DNA from 2 places in the Dietzia sp. ANT_WB102 genome. Region 2 is predicted to be linked to the other one. Evidence: predicted binding sites of a transcription regulator. Region 2 holds the regulator's gene; the other holds the start of a gene.
What was found. The regulator LexA, encoded in region 2, represses DNA repair genes until DNA is damaged. The targets are predictions, from matches to a motif close to CGAACANNTGTTCG.

Region 1 (8,345 bases), 2.2 Mb from region 2:
GAGGCGGCGCTCCCCAGCGCGGATGAGGATTTCGGACGAAGGCACGTTGTACCGCTGCGCGTGTCCCTCGGCGTGCTTGAGGAACGACGAGTAGCAGCCGGCATAGCCGAGCATCATGGCCTGGCGGTCGACCACACACTCGCTCGGCATGAGCGGACGCACCACATCCTCTGCCGCGTCGGCGATCTTGAAGAAGTCGATTCCGGTGGTGATGCCGAGCTTGTCGCAGCAGCCCACGAGCGCCTCGACCGGGGTATTCCCGGCGCCCGCACCGAAGCGGCGGGTAGAGCCGTCGATCTGCTGGGCGCCCGCCCGGATAGCCATGATCGAGTTGCCCACGCCGATATCGAGGTTCTCGTGGCCGTGGAATCCGACCTGTGCGTCGTTGCCGAGTTCGGCGACGAGCGCTGAGACGCGGTCGGAAACCTGGTCCATGACGAGGGCGCCAGCCGAGTCGACGATGTAGACGCACTGGCAGCCGGCGTCAGCCATGATCCGGGCCTGCTTGGCGAGCACCTCGGGTGGCTGGGTGTGGCTCATCATGAGGAATCCGACGGTCTCGAGTCCGAGGTCGCGTGCGTAACCGAAGTGCTGAATCGAGACGTCTGCCTCGGTGCAGTGGGTAGCTACGCGGCAGATCGACCCGCCGTTGTCGCGGGCTTTGAGGATGTCGTCCTTGATTCCGAGACCGGGCAGCGTGAGGAACGCGATCTTGGCCTGCTTGGCGGTCTCGGCAGCGACCTTGATCAGTTCCTGGTCGTACGACTTTGCAAAGCCGTAGTTGAATGACGCTCCGCCGAGCCCGTCACCGTGCGTGACCTCGATGACCGGGACGCCGGCGCCGTCGAGTGCCGCGACGACGTTCCGGACGTCCTCCACGGAGAACTGGTGACGCTTGTGGTGTGAGCCGTCGCGGAGCGAGGAATCGGTGATACGGATGTCGAGGTCGGCGCTGTAGGCGCGGGCCTGTGCGTTGAGCGGGTTGTTCATGTCCATGTCTGTCACACTCCGAGCTTGCTCTTGGCGATCTCCTCGCCGACCTTTGCGGCGGCGGCGGTCATGATGTCGAGGTTGCCCGCGTAAGGCGGCAGGAAGTCGCCTGCGCCTTCGACCTCGGCGAAGATCGCCACGCGGGCCATGCCCCCGGTGATCTCGGTGGGCGGGTCGAACTGCGGCTCCTGGAGCAGCCGGTATCCCGGCACATACGCCTGGATCTCCTTTTCGCGCTTACGGATCGCGGTGGTGATGAGGTCGTGGTCCGCGTCTTCCGGGATCGAGCAGAAGATGGTGTCGCGCATGATCATGGGAGGCTCGGCTGGGTTGAGGATGATGATCGCCTTGCCCTTCTTGGCGCCGCCGACCTTCTCGATGGCCATCCTGGTGGTCTCGGTGAACTCGTCGATGTTGGCGCGCGTTCCCGGGCCGGCGGACTCACTGGACACCGACGCGACAATCTCCGCGTAGTCGACCGGCACCACGGAGGAGACGGCATGCACCATAGGAATCGTGGCCTGGCCGCCGCACGTGACCATGTTGGTGTTGGGCGCGTCGAGATGTTCACGAAGGTTCGCTGGCGGGATCACCATGGGCCCGACCGCGGCGGGGGTCAGGTCGATGGCGACGATGCCTGCGGCCTCGTACTTGGGGGCGTACTCCTTGTGCACGTAGGCACTGGTCGCCTCGAACAGCAGGTCAGGCTTCTCGCCGCCAGCCTCAATCGAGGCGAGGAGCTCGTCTGCTCCGCCCGCCATGCAGGTCAGGCCGTGGTCAGCCGCACGCTTCATCCCTTCGGACTCGGCGTCGATGCCGATCATCCACTTCGGCTCGATGTACTCGCTGCGCTCGAGCTTGTACATGAGATCGGTGCCGATATTGCCGGACCCCACGATCGCGGCAGTGAGCTTGGTCTTCTGTGTCATGCAGACAGTCTGGCGGAGCGCGCCCTTAAGCCACAATCGAATGTTCCACTGAACGGCACATCCCGAGCCCTCCGTGTGGACGCAGCGTCACCACGCGGTGTGTGGCGCATCGCCTCGCGGTGGGCGGCTGTGGCGGTCGGTGCCGGGTGGGTTGGTGAGGTGGCCGTCGTCGGTGAGTAGTCGGTCGAGGTGTTGTTGCCATTGGTGGTCGAGGATCTGGTCGCGGGCCTGGGCGAGGGGTCCGTGGGGCGTGGTGCGGTGTTCGTGGCCGGTTTCGGTGATGATGGTCAACTCGCCCAGCGGGCCGGGTCGGTAGGCGCAGTGGCCGAAGGTTTTCTCGCGGTGGTGCGTGCGGCACAGGCACACCAGGTTCCATTCGGCGGTGGGCCCGCCCAGCTCGGGGCGGTGGTGATCGAAGGCGATGACGTGATCGATGTCGCAGTCATAGGCATCGACGGTGCAACCCGGGTGACGGCAGGTGCCGTCGCGTAGCCGGATCCGTTCGGCCAGCGCCGGGGCGATGTGGTACTTCAGGGCCGCGTCCGGGGCGTCCAGCACCCCGGGCTGGGGGTCGAGCAGTTCGAACCGCACTGTGGCGTCGCCTCCGGAGAGGAGTTCCTCGCATAGCCAGTCGAAGCTGGAGTAGGCGCCGGTGACGAACTGCACGCGGTTGGGCAGGCCCTGGGCGACGCTGGTGACGATCGAGATTCGGATCGGCTGCTCGGTGCCCCACGAGGCGCCCAACCGCGGCCGCCCGCCCCCGCCCCCGGCACCAGCGCTGTCGGTGGCGGGGTGGGTGGTGCCGGCGGCATTGGTGGGGTCTTCCGGATCGTGCAGGGCGTCGCCGATGTCAGTGGTGGCCGGGTCCCCGAGGGCACACAGGGCGTCGGCGCGCAATTGGTCACGGGTGCGGGGATGGCCGGCCTCGCAGGCGGCCCGGGCCGCGGCATCGATACGGCGGCGCAATTTCTCCGCATCACCCGACGGTAGCGAGGCCCACATGCTGGTCATGCCGTCGCGGGCGGGGCGAAACCGGACGGTGCGCTGCTCGACGGCATCGTGCACGGCATCCTCTGCCACCCGGGGGTCGTGGCGCTCCCTGGCGGCGTCGACCGCGGTGTCCAGGGCGGTCCGACTGGGCCGGTGCCCGCCATCCAGGGCGCGGGTCAGGGCGCCGACGACGTCGGATTCCACTGCTCCGACGATCGGGGCGGGCACTCCGGCCAGCCGGCAGGCCGCGTCGATGGCCAACTGCTCGGGCAGCAAGCCCCGCTCGACGGCGTTGCGCAGACGAGGCAACCGGCAATGGATCTGCACCCCGGCGCGCACCAGGCGCGCAGCGTGCCACCCGGTCAACGACATCGCCGCCGCCAAATGATCCCGAGCCCGATCGGCCGGATCGAGACGGGAATAGGCAGGACGACAATCACCGGCGCCGTCTTCACCGTGCGCGGCACGGTCCAGACGACGGAAACTCTCCACCAGCAGAAACGCCGCCCGCAGCCGGGTCGCCGCCGCGAGATTCTGCGCCACCGTGACCGACCGCGCTACCTCACTCAACGCCGCGGCGTCCAACGACTCCAACGGCTCCTCCACCGCGCGCAGCGCCCCAAGGATGGCCGACGTCGTCGTCGCACCCACCGACCTCACCCCCTCACGCCTGGTTCTATCGAATTCCTGTTCTAGTCTACCGAAGGTCCGAACATCGCACAAGTGTTCGATCAAAGCGCGCCTCGGAGGCCAGCCCGCGCGCTAGACTCGACCCCATGACCTCGCCACGCCCGTCCCCCGTCGACCGGGCCTTCGACATCCTGCGCGCCACGGCCGCGGGCAACGGACTGACGCTGAGCGAGCTCGCACGCGAGACAGGCCTGGCCAAGTCCACAACGCTCCGACTTCTCGCCGCCCTCGAGCGAAACGGGGCGGTGACTCGGATCGGGCAGCGCTATCGACTGGGGCCGCTGGTGCATGAGTTGGATCCGATTCCCGCGTCGCCCGCGTACGAGCGGATCCGGAGAGTACTCACGCCTTTTCTCGCGCATCTTTTTGAGGCCACCCGCGCGACCGTGCACCTGGCCACGCTGCACCGTGATGAGGTCATCTACCTCAACAAGCTGCACGGGCCGCGGCCGATCCCGTCGCCGTCTCGCATCGGGGGCGGGCTGCCCGCGTACTGCACCGGGGTGGGAAAGGCGATGCTGGCATTTGACGAGGACGCGGCCGAACGGGTCGCGCTGGGCCCGATGGTGGCGTGGACCGATACCACCCTGACCTCCGCTGACGCGCTGGCGGTGGAACTGGCGGAGATCCGACGCAGGCGGCGGGCGGTGGACCGCGCCGAGCTGACGCCCGGGCTGTACTGCGTTGCGGCGCCCGTGTTCGACGACGAGGACGGCACAGGCGGGAGCAGAGCGGTCGCGGCGCTGTCCGCAAGCGCCGGGGACTCCAACGCCCTTGCCCGGTTGGAGCCGCTGGTCACCCGCGTCGCGGTCGCCGCCGGCCGCGCGTTGGCCGAGGACCGCTAGGAGTCGCCCGGCGCCCGTCGTCCCGCCATCTCGCACGTCCAGCCCGACGGTGTCTCCCTTGTCGCGAGGGCAGCGGTGATCGTGCTGGCGATCTGGGTCGGGAGCTGCTGGTCACCGGCCGGGTAGACGATCCGCTCCTCTTTCGCGTTGTGCTGTTCCAGCACGTTCGCCAAACGCGGCCAATGACTGCTCGCGGTGGCGACGTCGTCACGGTCGAGCGCCTCGGTGATCGCGTCGAGCAGATCCCAGATCTCGCCGTGCTCCCGGAGCATCACGAGGACCGGAGCCATGAGGCCAGACGCCCTGACCACGGGGAAGTGATAGACCTCTTCGACATAGATGTGGTGGCGCAGTGCGCGCGCCGCGTCCTCGAACGCGGCCAGGTCGGCCGTAGGGCCGGCCAGCGATCCGGAAAACCGTTCGAAACCCTCGTCAATGCGGCGGTGGTCTCGCTCCAGCAGCTGCCCGACGGTGACGCCGGAGGTGTCTGTCATGACCGCGGTCCGCTACTTCCGCGTCAGCAGGAGCCGCCACACATCCGGCCCCTGTTGAAGGTAGCTGACCTCCAGCGCGTCGCCCTCGATCTCGGCGAGCTGCGCGAGCAGGGGCACGGGATTGTGCGGGGCGACCAGGACCATCGCGGCACCCAAACGGACCTGGCCGAACGCGCCGATCACGGCGCCGTGGCGAATCGCATGGGGGATGGCGCGGGCGTCGAGCTCCGGGAACTCAGTACGCGTCTCGCGGCCGGACCCCTCGGTGACATCCGTGACAGACAGTTCGTGCATGTCGGACCCCTTCGACGATGATGGAATCCATTAGATCACAATAGGCTTGTCATCAATCAGGGCGTCGCCACTGCCACGGACAACGCGACGTCACCACAACCGAGCCGGAGGTGGCGATGTCGAGCGATGCCGAGTCGACGAATGCGCGGGAATCAGCGGACACCCGGGACAAGGTTCTCGCGGCCATCCGCAGGGCCGCGACTCCCCCGACGGTCGACGAGATCGCCCGCCAGCTCGACCTGCACCACAACTCGGTACGGCTGCATGCCGCGGTGCTCCGGGACGCCGGCCTGATCACACAGGCCAGCCGCCCCGGCACCGGGCGCGGGCGGCCCCAAACCACCTACAGCACGAGCCCGCGCGGCGCGTGGACCGGACGACGCGATTACCGGCTACTGGCCTCGCTGCTGCTCTCTGAGCTTCACGCAACCGAGGGCGGACTGACCACCGAGGTCCGACGCGTGGGGCACGCATGGGGGCGCAGGCTCGCGGCTGGCGCCAGCGACGACGCCGGCCGGTCGGTGCCCAAGGCGCGCGAACGGGTCGTGACCGTCCTCGACGAGTTGGGGTTCGAGCCCACTACCGACCCTCGCGGCGACGACGTGGAGTTGCGCAACTGCCCCTTCCTGGAGCTGGTCGACCCAGACGACGGCCTGGTCTGCGCGATCCACGGCGGAATGCTCGATGGCCTGGTGGACGGCGGCGAGGCGACCGTTGACCTGCACCCGTTCACCTCGCCGCACGCGTGCACCGTCCGCATTCGCGCACGGTGACAATGTGCCCGGTGGCTGAGCGCCCGGTGGCTGAGCGCCCGGTGGCTGAGCGCCCCGGCTAGCGGAAGTCCATGGTGACGTCGCCGAGGCCCGCGAACTCGGCACGGAAGCTGTCGCCCGGTGTGGCGTCCATGGCGCGAATCGCGGTACCCGGGAGGATCACGTCACCCTTGCGCAGCCGGACACCGAACTTGGCGACAGTCGACGCGAGCCACCCCACCGAGTTGAGCGGGTTGCCGAGCACGGCGTCGGATCGCCCGGACGCGAGGAACTCACCGTTCTTGAACAGAGTCGCGTCGATGGCGGCGACGTCGATGTCGGCCAGCCGCACGCGGCCCTCGCCGACCACGTACCCACACGACGAGGCATTGTCCGCAATCGTGTCGGCCAGCGTGATCTTCCAGTCCCGGATACGGGAGTCGATCAACTCGATCGACGGGACGACCCACTCGATCGCCGCGGCCGCCTCCTCCTGGGAACAACCCTCCGGCGGGATGTCTGCGCCCAGGATGAAGCCCACCTCGACCTCCACGCGCGGGAAGCAGAAGCGGGCCGCCTCGATCGCGGTACCCTCCGGGTACTCCATGGTGTCGAGCAGATGCCCGTAGTCGGGCTCGTCGACACCCATCATCTCCTGCATTGCCTTGGACGCCAGCCCTACCTTGTGGCCAGTCACCACCGCGCCGGCGTCGAGCTTGCGCCGGATGTTCACCAGCTGGATCTCGAAGGCGTCGTCCGGGGTCAGGTCCGGGTGATCGTCAGTCAGCGGCGCGATCGGCGAGACGTTGGTCTCGGCGTCCCAGAGTCGCTGGGCAAGAGTGGCGCGGGTCTCCTCGTTGAGCATGACGGGGATGCTACCTGGGCCGTCTGGCGCGACGACGTTCAGTTCTATAACGTGTTCTACATGGCAGACCAGGAATTCGACGTCGTCGTCGTCGGCAGCGGCGCAGCAGGCATGACGGCCGCCCTCGCGGCAGCAAAGAAGGGCCTCAGCGTGGTCCTCGTAGAGAAGGCTCCGCACTACGGTGGCTCCACCGCCCGCTCCGGCGGAGGCGTGTGGATCCCCAACAACTCCGTACTCCAGCGCGACGGCGTTCTGGACACCCCGGAGGCGGCCCGGACCTACCTCCGCTCGATCATCGGCGACGTCGTGTCGCCCGAGAGGATCGACGCCTACATCGACCGCGGGCCGGAGGTGCTCGACTTCGTCCTGAACAACTCGCCCCTGCGCCTGGAGTGGGTCAAGGACTATGCCGACTACTACCCCGAAGCCCCGGGTGGACGCCTGGGCGGCCGCTCCGTCGAGCCCAAGCCGTTTGACCTCCGGCAGCTCGGCTCCGAGGCAGACAAGCTCGAGCCGCCTTACGCCAAGGCGCCGGTCAACATGGTCATCAAGCAGTCTGACTTCCGCTGGCTCAACCTCCTGCAGCGTCCCCACACCAAGGGCATTCGTCGCTCGATTCGTGTGACCGCCCGCATGTTCGCGGGTAAGGCTCGCGGAGCCCAGCTGGTCGGGATGGGTCGTGCACTCATCGCGGCGATGCGGAAGGGCCTCCTCGACGCCGGTGTGCCGGTGTGGCTGGAGACGCCAATGACCGGACTGGTGACCGAGGGCTCGGGCGATCAGGAACGGGTCGTGGGCATCACCGTCACCCGCAACGGCGAAGAGGTGACCCTCCGCGCCCGTCACGGTGTGGTGATCGGGTCCGGCGGATTCGAGCACAACCAGGAGATGCGCGACAAGTACCAGCGCCAGCCCATCCCCACCTCGTGGACCGTCGGAGCCAAGGCCAACACCGGCGAGGGCATCGAGTACATGGAGAAGACCGGCGCGTCGCTGTCCTTCATGGAGGACTCCTGGTGGGGCCCGACGCTCCTGCTTCCGCGCGGACCCTGGTTCGCCCTCGCCGAGCGTTCGCTGCCCTGCTCGTTCATGGTCAACGCCCGCGGCGAGCGGTTCATGAACGAGTCGCTGCCTTACGTCGAGGCCGGCCACAAGATGTACGGCGGCGAGTACGGACAGGGTGACGGTCCGGGCGAGAACGTCCCCGCCTGGATCATCTTTGACCAGGAATACAAGAACCGGTACCTCTTCGCTGGCCTCCAGGCCAAGCAGCCGCTCCCCAAGAAGTGGCTCGCGACCGAGAACTTCCACAAGGCGGACACCCTCGCCGAGCTCGCGACCCTCATCGGCGTTCCGGCCGAGGCGCTGGAGCGGACCACCGAGAAGTTCAACCGCTTCGCCACCAATGGCGTCGACGAGGACTTCGAACGCGGAAAGTCGGGCTACGACCACTACTACGGCGACCCGACCAACAAGCCCAACCCGAGCCTCGGTCC
Region 2 (8,345 bases):
GCGAGGTAATGAGCGCGTCCAGAATGCCCTCGGGCATCTCATTGCCCTCGGCGTCCAGAACTGCGGGGTTCGTCATGAGGTGGCCGACGTTGCGGACGAACAGCATTGAACGGCCGTGGAGGCGGACCTCGCCAGAGCCGTCGGGAGCGGTGAAGACGCGGTCATCGTTGAGGACTCGCGTGAAGGTCTTATCGCCCTTGGTGATCTCCTCGGACAGATTGCCCTTCATCAGGCCCAACCAATTGCGGTAACCGTGGGTCTTGTCCTCGGCGTCGACGGCAGCGACGGAATCCTCGAAGTCCATGATGGTGGAGACGGCGGACTCGAGAACGACATCCTTGACGCCGGCGGCGTCGGTCGCGCCGATGGGGGAGTCCGGGTCAATCTGGATCTCGACATGCAGGCCGTTGTTGCGCAGCAGGACAGAGGACGGCATCGAGGCATCGCCAAGATAGCCCACGAACTTCTCCTCGTCCGCCAGTCCGGTCGTCGACCCGTCGGCAACAGTGACCTGTAGGGCTCCATCGACGACGGCGTAGCCGGTCGAGCCGACATGGCTTCCGGAGGCTAAGGGGGCGGCGTCGTCGAGGAACTCACGGGCCCATGCGATCACCTTGTCGCCTCGCACCTTGTTGTAGGACTTCCCCTGCTCGGCGCCGTCGGTCTCCGGGATGGCATCTGTCCCGTAGAGCGCGTCGTAAAGCGACCCCCACCGGGCGTTGCCGGCGTTGATGGCGAAACGAGCATTCGTGATAGGCACGACGAGCTGAGGACCGGCGACCGTGGCGATCTCCGCATCGACGTTCTCCGTGATGACCGAGACCGACTCGGGCTCGGGCACTAGGTAGCCGATCTCCTGCAGGAACGACTTGTACTCGCTCGGGTCGATCGGCGCGGGGTTCTCGAGGTGCCAGGCGTCAATCTTGGACTGCAAATCGTCGCGAGTCTGGAGCAACTCGCGGTTCCGGGGGGCGAGTTCGGTGAAGATCTCGGAGGCGCCCGCCCAGAACGCGTCGGGGTCGACCCCGGTGCCCGGGATTGCCTCGGTGTTGACGAAGTCGTAGAGGACCTCGTCGACCTGGATTCCGCCGACGGTGATGCGTTCGGACATCGATGCACTCCTAGAGGTAGGGGACCGTTCTCCTGAGCGACTCTAGTCTGCACTCCGTCGGGGATCATCCGGGTTTTCCACGGTGCGGAACTACCTCTTGAGGCGGGTAGGATTTCGCCATGACTTTGACGTGCCAGGCCTCGCAGTCCGACGGTATCGCCTTCCTCAAGGGCCACGGCACCCTCAACGATTTCGTGATCCTCCCGGACGATCACGCTGAGCTCGACCTCGACGAGTCGCTAGTGCGTTCGCTGTGCGATCGACGTGGTGGCATCGGCGCCGACGGAGTCCTGAGGGTTGCCACTGCCGGGGCTCTACTGGACCGGGGCGTGGTCGCGGCTCTACCTGACGGTGTCGATCGTTCGGACTGGTTCATGGACTACCGGAACGCGGACGGATCCATCGCGGAGATGTGTGGCAATGGGGTCCGCGTCTTCGCCCACGCGCTCGTGATGACCGGCCGAGCGCAGCCCGGCTCGATCCGGGTCGGAACACGCTCGGGACCGCGACCGGCCGAGATCGTCTCCCACTCGGGAAGTGGCGCCCTGGTGAAGGTGGACATGGGACAACCGCGGTTGCTCGGGTTGTCATCGGCGGAGATCGGGGGGCGCACCTTCGCAGGTTTGGCAGTCGACATGGGAAATCCGCACCTGGCCTGTGTAGTACCGGGTCTCGACTCGGAGAACCTCGCCACGATGAGAGTCGATCAGGCCCCGTTGTTCGATCGGAATTTCTTTCCCGACGGCGTCAACGTCGAGATCGCCACTCCGATTGTGGACGGCCGAGTTTCTATGCGCGTCCACGAGAGGGGCGCGGGGGAAACCATGTCGTGCGGTACCGGAATCGTTGCGACGGCTGTGGCTGCGCTCGCCGACGCGGGCGAGACGTCCGGCGATGTCGTCGTGGTGGTGCCCGGCGGCGAGGTCCAGGTCACTTTGCGCGACGCGGGATCCTGGCTCGCCGGGCCATCGGCGCTCGTCGCAGACGGTCGTTATTGGACAACCCAATAGCACACCGCTCCGCTCCGTACACACGAGGCCCAAATATGAGACAATGAAATGGAATGACTACTGATTACACGGCCCCTGAGCGGCCGACACGCGACTTTGATCCATCCATCGGAGAGCTCCAGCTCGAGGAGAGATCCTCGCTGCGCCGGGTGGCGGGTCTATCAACCGAACTACAGGACATCAACGACGCCGAATACCGCCAGCTCCGACTGGAACGAGTGGTACTCGTGGGCGTCTGGACCGAAGGGTCCGCCGCGCAGGCAGACGCCGCCATGGCTGAACTCGCTCAACTCGCTGAGACCGCGGGCTCTGAAGTGTGCGACGCCCTGATCCAGCGACGCGACAAGCCGGACGCCGCCACGTACATCGGCTCGGGCAAAGTCAGCGTTCTCAAGGACGTAATCGCCGCGACCGGCGCGGACACCGTCATCTGCGACGGCGAGCTCACTCCCGGACAGCTGCTCGCGCTGGAAAAGGCAGTCAACGTCAAGGTCATCGACCGCACCGCCCTGATTCTCGACATTTTTGCGCAGCACGCCACCAGCCGCGAGGGCAAGGCGCAGGTGACCCTCGCCCAGATGGAATACATGCTGCCCCGACTGCGCGGTTGGGGCGAGTCTCTTTCTCGTCAGGCCGGTGGACGGGCCGGGACCAACGGCGGTGTGGGACTGCGCGGTCCGGGCGAGACCAAGATCGAGACCGACCGACGCCGGATCCGCGAGCGCATGGCCCGTCTGCGACGCGAGATCAAGGGTATGAAGCAGGCTCGCGACACCAAACGGCATCGTCGACGGGCTACGACTGTGCCCTCCATAGCGATCGCCGGTTACACGAATGCCGGCAAATCCAGCCTACTGAACCGTATTACCGGCGCCGGCGTGCTGGTGCAGAACGCGTTGTTCGCGACGCTCGACCCGACGACCAGACGGGCCGAATTGCCCGATGGCCGATCGGTCGTGTTCACCGACACGGTGGGTTTCGTCCGACACCTGCCGACCCAGTTGGTCGAGGCCTTCAGGTCCACGCTGGAGGAGGTCGTGGACTCAGAGTTGTTGCTCCACGTTGTGGACGGCTCGGATGCATTCCCCCTTCGCCAGATCGAGGCTGTGCGCAAGGTGATTAATGAGGTCGTGGAGGAACAAAACGCAGAACAACCTCGAGAATTACTCGTGATCAACAAGGTGGACACTGCGGATCCGGTAGTGCTCGCCGAACTGCACCACGCATTGCCCGACGCGGTGTTCGTCTCAGCGGTCACCGGGCAGGGCATGGACGAACTCCTCGAACGGATTATGCAGATCATCGCTTCGGGAGACACCGAGGTGACCTTGGACATCCCTTACACACGCGGTGACGTGGTCTCACGGGTCCACGCCGAGGGAGCGGTGCTCGAGGAGGCACACACCCAAGACGGCACCCAGATCGTAGTTCGACTTCCTATCTCCTTGGCAGGAGAACTTGCCGAATTCTCGGCAGGTGGCTCGCACGACGGCGCCACCTGACTCCCAACTGGGGGAGGGGCGGCGGTCGCCGGATACGAAATCAGAGCTTCCGGAAAACCGTTACGACTTTGCCGAGGATCGTCGCATGCTCACCCGGAATTGGGCTGAATGACGGGTTGTGGGGCAACAACCAGACACCGTTGGAGTCGTTGCGGAACGTTTTGACCGTCGCCTCCCCGTCGATCATGGCCGCGACGATCTCGCCGTTGTCGGCCACGTTCTGCCGCCGCACCACCACGTAATCTCCATCGCAGATCGCAGCATCGATCATCGACTCACCGACAACCCTCAGCATGAACAGTTCACCGGAACCGACCAGATCCGACGGCAGAGGGAAAATCTCTTCGACGGCTTGCTCCGCGAGGATGGGTCCACCCGCTGCGATCCGGCCGAGCACCGGGACGTAAACGGGTTCCACCGCGCCGCCGGGCCGCTGGGGCTCCGCAGCCGGTGACCGGCGTCCCCGAGACTTCTGTCCGGGTACACCATGCACGTCGACCGCGCGCGGCTTGTGAGGGTCCCGCGTCAGGAAGCCCTTCTTCTCCAACGTCCGAAGCTGATGGGCCACGGACGAGGTGGACTGCAATCCGACCGCGTCACCGATCTCCCGGATACTCGGGGGATAACCACGCTCCTTGACGGTGTCATGGATATGGAGCAGCACGCTCTTCTGTCGGGGTGTCAGTGTTTCGAAGTCGGGCTTTGGCATGTTGTGTGGTCCCTTCGGCGAATGGATGTTCGACGTCATCATCTGTGTACACCCTAACGCCAACGGATGCGTCACGCCACACAAGTGTTCGAAATTTCTCTCGCGGAATGATGACCGTGTCCGAGCGGCGTGATACAACTCTAGGTGAGTTCGAATTCGAACAGATGTACTGATGCAGACATACGGGTGTGCGAATACGGATTCGCACACCGTATCGAGTAGGGAGCCACCATGTCCGTTTTGGAGATGCAGCCAGACACACGTCCGATCGTGCAGTGGACCGAGGTCTGTCCCGATGACCATCGGGGAAAGGCCACACGAGCAGTCCGTCCGGATGCCGAGCCGGCCCCCGTGCGCTTCGGTCACGCGCCGCGTCGCACCGCGACCGGCCCGGAGGCGCGTCGCCCCACCGACATCTCCGCCCGCACGGAGATTCTTGTCAAGCCCAGGGGCACCGCGCGGCCCGCCTCGGTCATGTCGGTGGCTCCGGGACGCCGGGTGCTCGTCCGCCCTGCAGCAACTGATCACGTCCGTGCGTGCCACATCGCAGCGCCTGCACCCGTGGGGGTTGTCGATGATGTGCCTGCCTGGGCCCTGCTGGCCTGCGGGATCGCATTCGGCATCATCATGCTTCTCGCGGTGGCGTTCCTCGGCGGACCCGCCTACGCGTGACCGGCCGTAAGGCCTCCTAGAATGAGCGGGGACGGTGGTCTGCCGTCCCGCATCCCGTCGCACGATCTGGGACGCGTGAATTCCGGTCGACGAAGGGGCCCACGGGAATGTACTGCCCGACATGCCACCACGAGGACTCCCGGGTGATCGATTCACGATCGGTCGACGAGGGTCAAGCGATCCGACGTCGACGTGAATGCCCCCAGTGCGGCCACCGATTCACGACGCTGGAGACGCCTCTACTGACGGTCCTCAAACGCAACGGGGTCACCGAGGCGTTCAGCCGGGACAAGGTGGTGCGCGGGGTTCGGCGCGCATGTCAGGGTCGCTCGGTGGACGAGGACGCCCTTCGTCGCCTTGCACAGCAGGTCGAGGACGCCGTCCGCGCAGGCGGCGTGTCTGAGGTCCCCGCCCATGAGATCGGCCTTGCGATCCTGGGCCCTCTCCAGGATCTGGACGAAGTCGCCTACTTGCGTTTCGCATCGGTGTACAAGCAGTTCAGCTCGGCCGACGACTTCGAACGAGAAATCATCGCCCTCCGCGAGCGCCGCGCGAGCCGATAGTCCACCGACGTCACCGGGACGACCGCGGCGCGAGCGCCGACGCCACCGCCTTATCGATCCGTTCGGCTGACACCGGGCGGGCTGTGCCGAGTGATTGCGCGAACAGGCCCACCCGATATTCGGCGAGAAGCCAGCGCAGGTCCCGTATCACCCGGGCTCCGCCCGGCCGCTTGCGCAACGCCCCGCATGCCTCCTCCACCACTGCCTCGGATCGGTTCAGCTTCGCAGTGAGCTCCGTGTGGCGTGCGGGAGACTTCTCTGCGAGCTCCAGCCGGATGCCGACGGCTTGCACATGTCGCTCCAGGTGAGGAAGCACCTCGACCGGATGGCGGACGAGGAAACCCCGACCTACCAGGAAGTCCAGAGAAGGGAGTATCGCGTCGGCGATGTCGGCCGGTGACTCGGACAGACCGCGCATGACCGACTGCGCAGCAACCAGCGCGGGCACCGCGGACGAGATCGCGGCGGCGACTGCACCGGGCACCTCGCTCCTCGCGGTGGCCTTCAACTCGACGAACTCCGCGACAGTCAGAACCGGCTCGCCCCTGCGGCGGGCAATGATCCGGCCGCACGCCGCGAGCGAAGCGTCGGAGACCAGCGCCTCCATCCCGCCATACGGGTACTGCGTCAGTGCGAGCCGCTGCTGTACCTGGCGACCACGTAATATCGACGACGCTGAGACGAGTCCGGACGAGATCAGGGTGAGAACCGCGGATGCCTGCGCGGATCGGCGCTCCTTCTCCGTCGCACACGCCACCACGTGGATGCCCTCCGCGCCGACACGCAGGGCCGGATAGACAGTGACTTCAACGCCGTCAACCACGCCCGTGACGGACGGTTCGAGATCACCTATGGTGTCGGCGGTCCACTCACGGTAAGGCCCATCGTCCGGAACGAGACGAGCACTGAGGGTGGCACGGACCTTGTCGACCATTTGGGTTCTCAGCAGTGCGAGATCAGTCCCAGACGCTACGACCTCCTCGCCGTCAACCACTTCGAAACGTATCCGGAGGTGATCGGGCAACTGGGCCTGATCGAACTCGCGCGGATCGACCGTCGTGCCGATCCGAGCAGACAGTGCCCGTGCGAGCGCCACTGACAACGGAGCGGACCGGGGCGAGACGTCGTCCGCCAAGAGCCGCGCGAACTCCGCGGGCGGAGAACACAGACGACGCAGATACTTCGGGAGGGTGCGCAGCATCTCCGTGTAGAGCTCTTCCCGCAACCCGGGCACCAGCCATTCGAATCCGGCGGTCGTGACCGAAGAGAGCTGCGGAAGTGGGATGCGCACCGTGATCCCATCTGCGGCGACGCCCGGGTCGAACGCGTAGCGCAGTTCGAAACTCAAGTTTCCCTGGCGCCAGAACGGGGGGAAGTCAGTGGCGTCCGGCGCCGCCTCTGAGGTGCGGATATCCTCGGCTGTCAGGCGGATCGCGTCCGGATCTCGGTGGCCATGCTTCTTCCACCAGGACTCCAGGTGCCGCCCGGAGGTGATGTCCTCCGGAAGCCGCTCGAGATAGAAGTCCACCAGGGCGTCGTCGTCGATCACCAGGTCGCGGCGGCGGCTCCGCGTCTCCAGCTCACGGGCCTGCTCCACCGCCTCGGCGTTCTCGCGAATCACCGGGACACGAGTGGGCAGGCGTCTCTCCACGATCCCGTGGCGGACGAGCATCTCGCGAGCGAGGGGTGCGTCGACCCGGGAGAGCAGGATCCGCCGAGCTTCCACGACCGTCAATCCCAGCAGCATCACTTTCTCGTAGGCCATCGCCGTGCCCTGGGCGTCCGACCAGTGTGGTTCGGAATAGTGGGTGCGGATGAGATGGCTCCCGATGTGCTCGATCCATCCCGGATCGATCCTGGCGACGTCGCGGGCCCACAATCGGGACGTCTCGACGAGCTCCGATGCCATGACCCAGCGCGGCGGCTTCTTGGCCAGGTCCGACCCGGGGAATACCTGGAACCGGATGCCTCGGGTTCCCCGGAACTCGCGGGTTTCTTCGTCGCGCATACCGACATTGGTGAGCAGTCCGCTGAGGATCGCTTTGTGCAGGTCATCCTCACCTGCGTGTCCGGAGGTGGGATGCCACCCGCGCTCCCGACACATGTTCCGGAGCTGCGAGTTGAGGTCCTGCCACTCGCGGATGCGGAGCCAGTGCAGGTACTCGGCCTTGCACATCTTCCGGAAGGCGCTGCCGGACAGCTCGCGGCGCTGCTCGGTGATATACCTCCACAGGTTGAGGTAGCCGAGGAAGTCGGAGGTCTTGTCCGAGAACCGGCGGTGCATCAGATCGGCCTTGTCCCGCTCGTCGGCGGGACGTTCCCGGACATCCTGCACGGTCAGGGCCGCGACCACCACCAACACGTCGGCCAGCGAACCGTTCCGATGCCCCTCGACCACCATCCGGGCCAGTCGCGGATCGAGAGGTAGCGCAGCCATGTCCCGTCCCACCTCGGTCAGGCGCGGACGCTCGCCGTCATCGACACTTATCGCCCCGAGCTCGGAGAGCAGGGCAATCCCGTCCCGGACCGCCTTCCGGTCCGGCGATTCCACGAACGGGAAGTCGTCGACAGGCCCCAAGTCCAGATCCGCCATGGACAGGATCACCGACGCGAGGTTCGTTCGCAGGATCTCCGGATCGGTGAACTCCGGCCGTGAGTCGAAGTCCTCCTCCGAGTAGAGGCGGATACAGATCCCGTCGGCGACACGGCCGCAGCGCCCTGCTCGCTGCGCTGCAGAGGCCTGCGACACAGGCTCGATGGGTAGGCGCTGGACCTTGG

Region 1: a site for LexA is predicted at 3,626-3,639, ahead of FQ137_RS00130 (HNH endonuclease signature motif containing protein). Genes of this name have one in related genera too.

What each region holds. Positions count from the first base shown of each region.
Region 1 is NZ_VOBA01000001.1:24,761-33,105, forward strand. It holds gene dmpG (4-hydroxy-2-oxovalerate aldolase) at 1-996, opposite strand, end outside; gene FQ137_RS00125 (acetaldehyde dehydrogenase (acetylating)) at 1,002-1,919, opposite strand; gene FQ137_RS00130 (HNH endonuclease signature motif containing protein) at 2,007-3,560, opposite strand; gene FQ137_RS00135 (IclR family transcriptional regulator) at 3,686-4,444, shown strand; gene FQ137_RS00140 (hemerythrin domain-containing protein) at 4,441-4,938, opposite strand; gene FQ137_RS00145 (DUF2249 domain-containing protein) at 4,951-5,232, opposite strand; gene FQ137_RS00150 (metalloregulator ArsR/SmtB family transcription factor) at 5,349-6,005, shown strand; gene FQ137_RS00155 (2-keto-4-pentenoate hydratase) at 6,064-6,849, opposite strand; gene kstD (3-oxosteroid 1-dehydrogenase) at 6,910-8,345, shown strand, end outside.
Region 2 is NZ_VOBA01000001.1:2,243,077-2,251,421, forward strand. It holds gene FQ137_RS10325 (malate synthase G) at 1-1,111, opposite strand, end outside; gene dapF (diaminopimelate epimerase) at 1,231-2,121, shown strand; gene hflX (GTPase HflX) at 2,175-3,623, shown strand; gene lexA (transcriptional repressor LexA) at 3,664-4,374, opposite strand; gene FQ137_RS10345 (hypothetical protein) at 4,564-5,004, shown strand; gene nrdR (transcriptional regulator NrdR) at 5,112-5,567, shown strand; gene hrpA (ATP-dependent RNA helicase HrpA) at 5,578-8,345, opposite strand, start outside.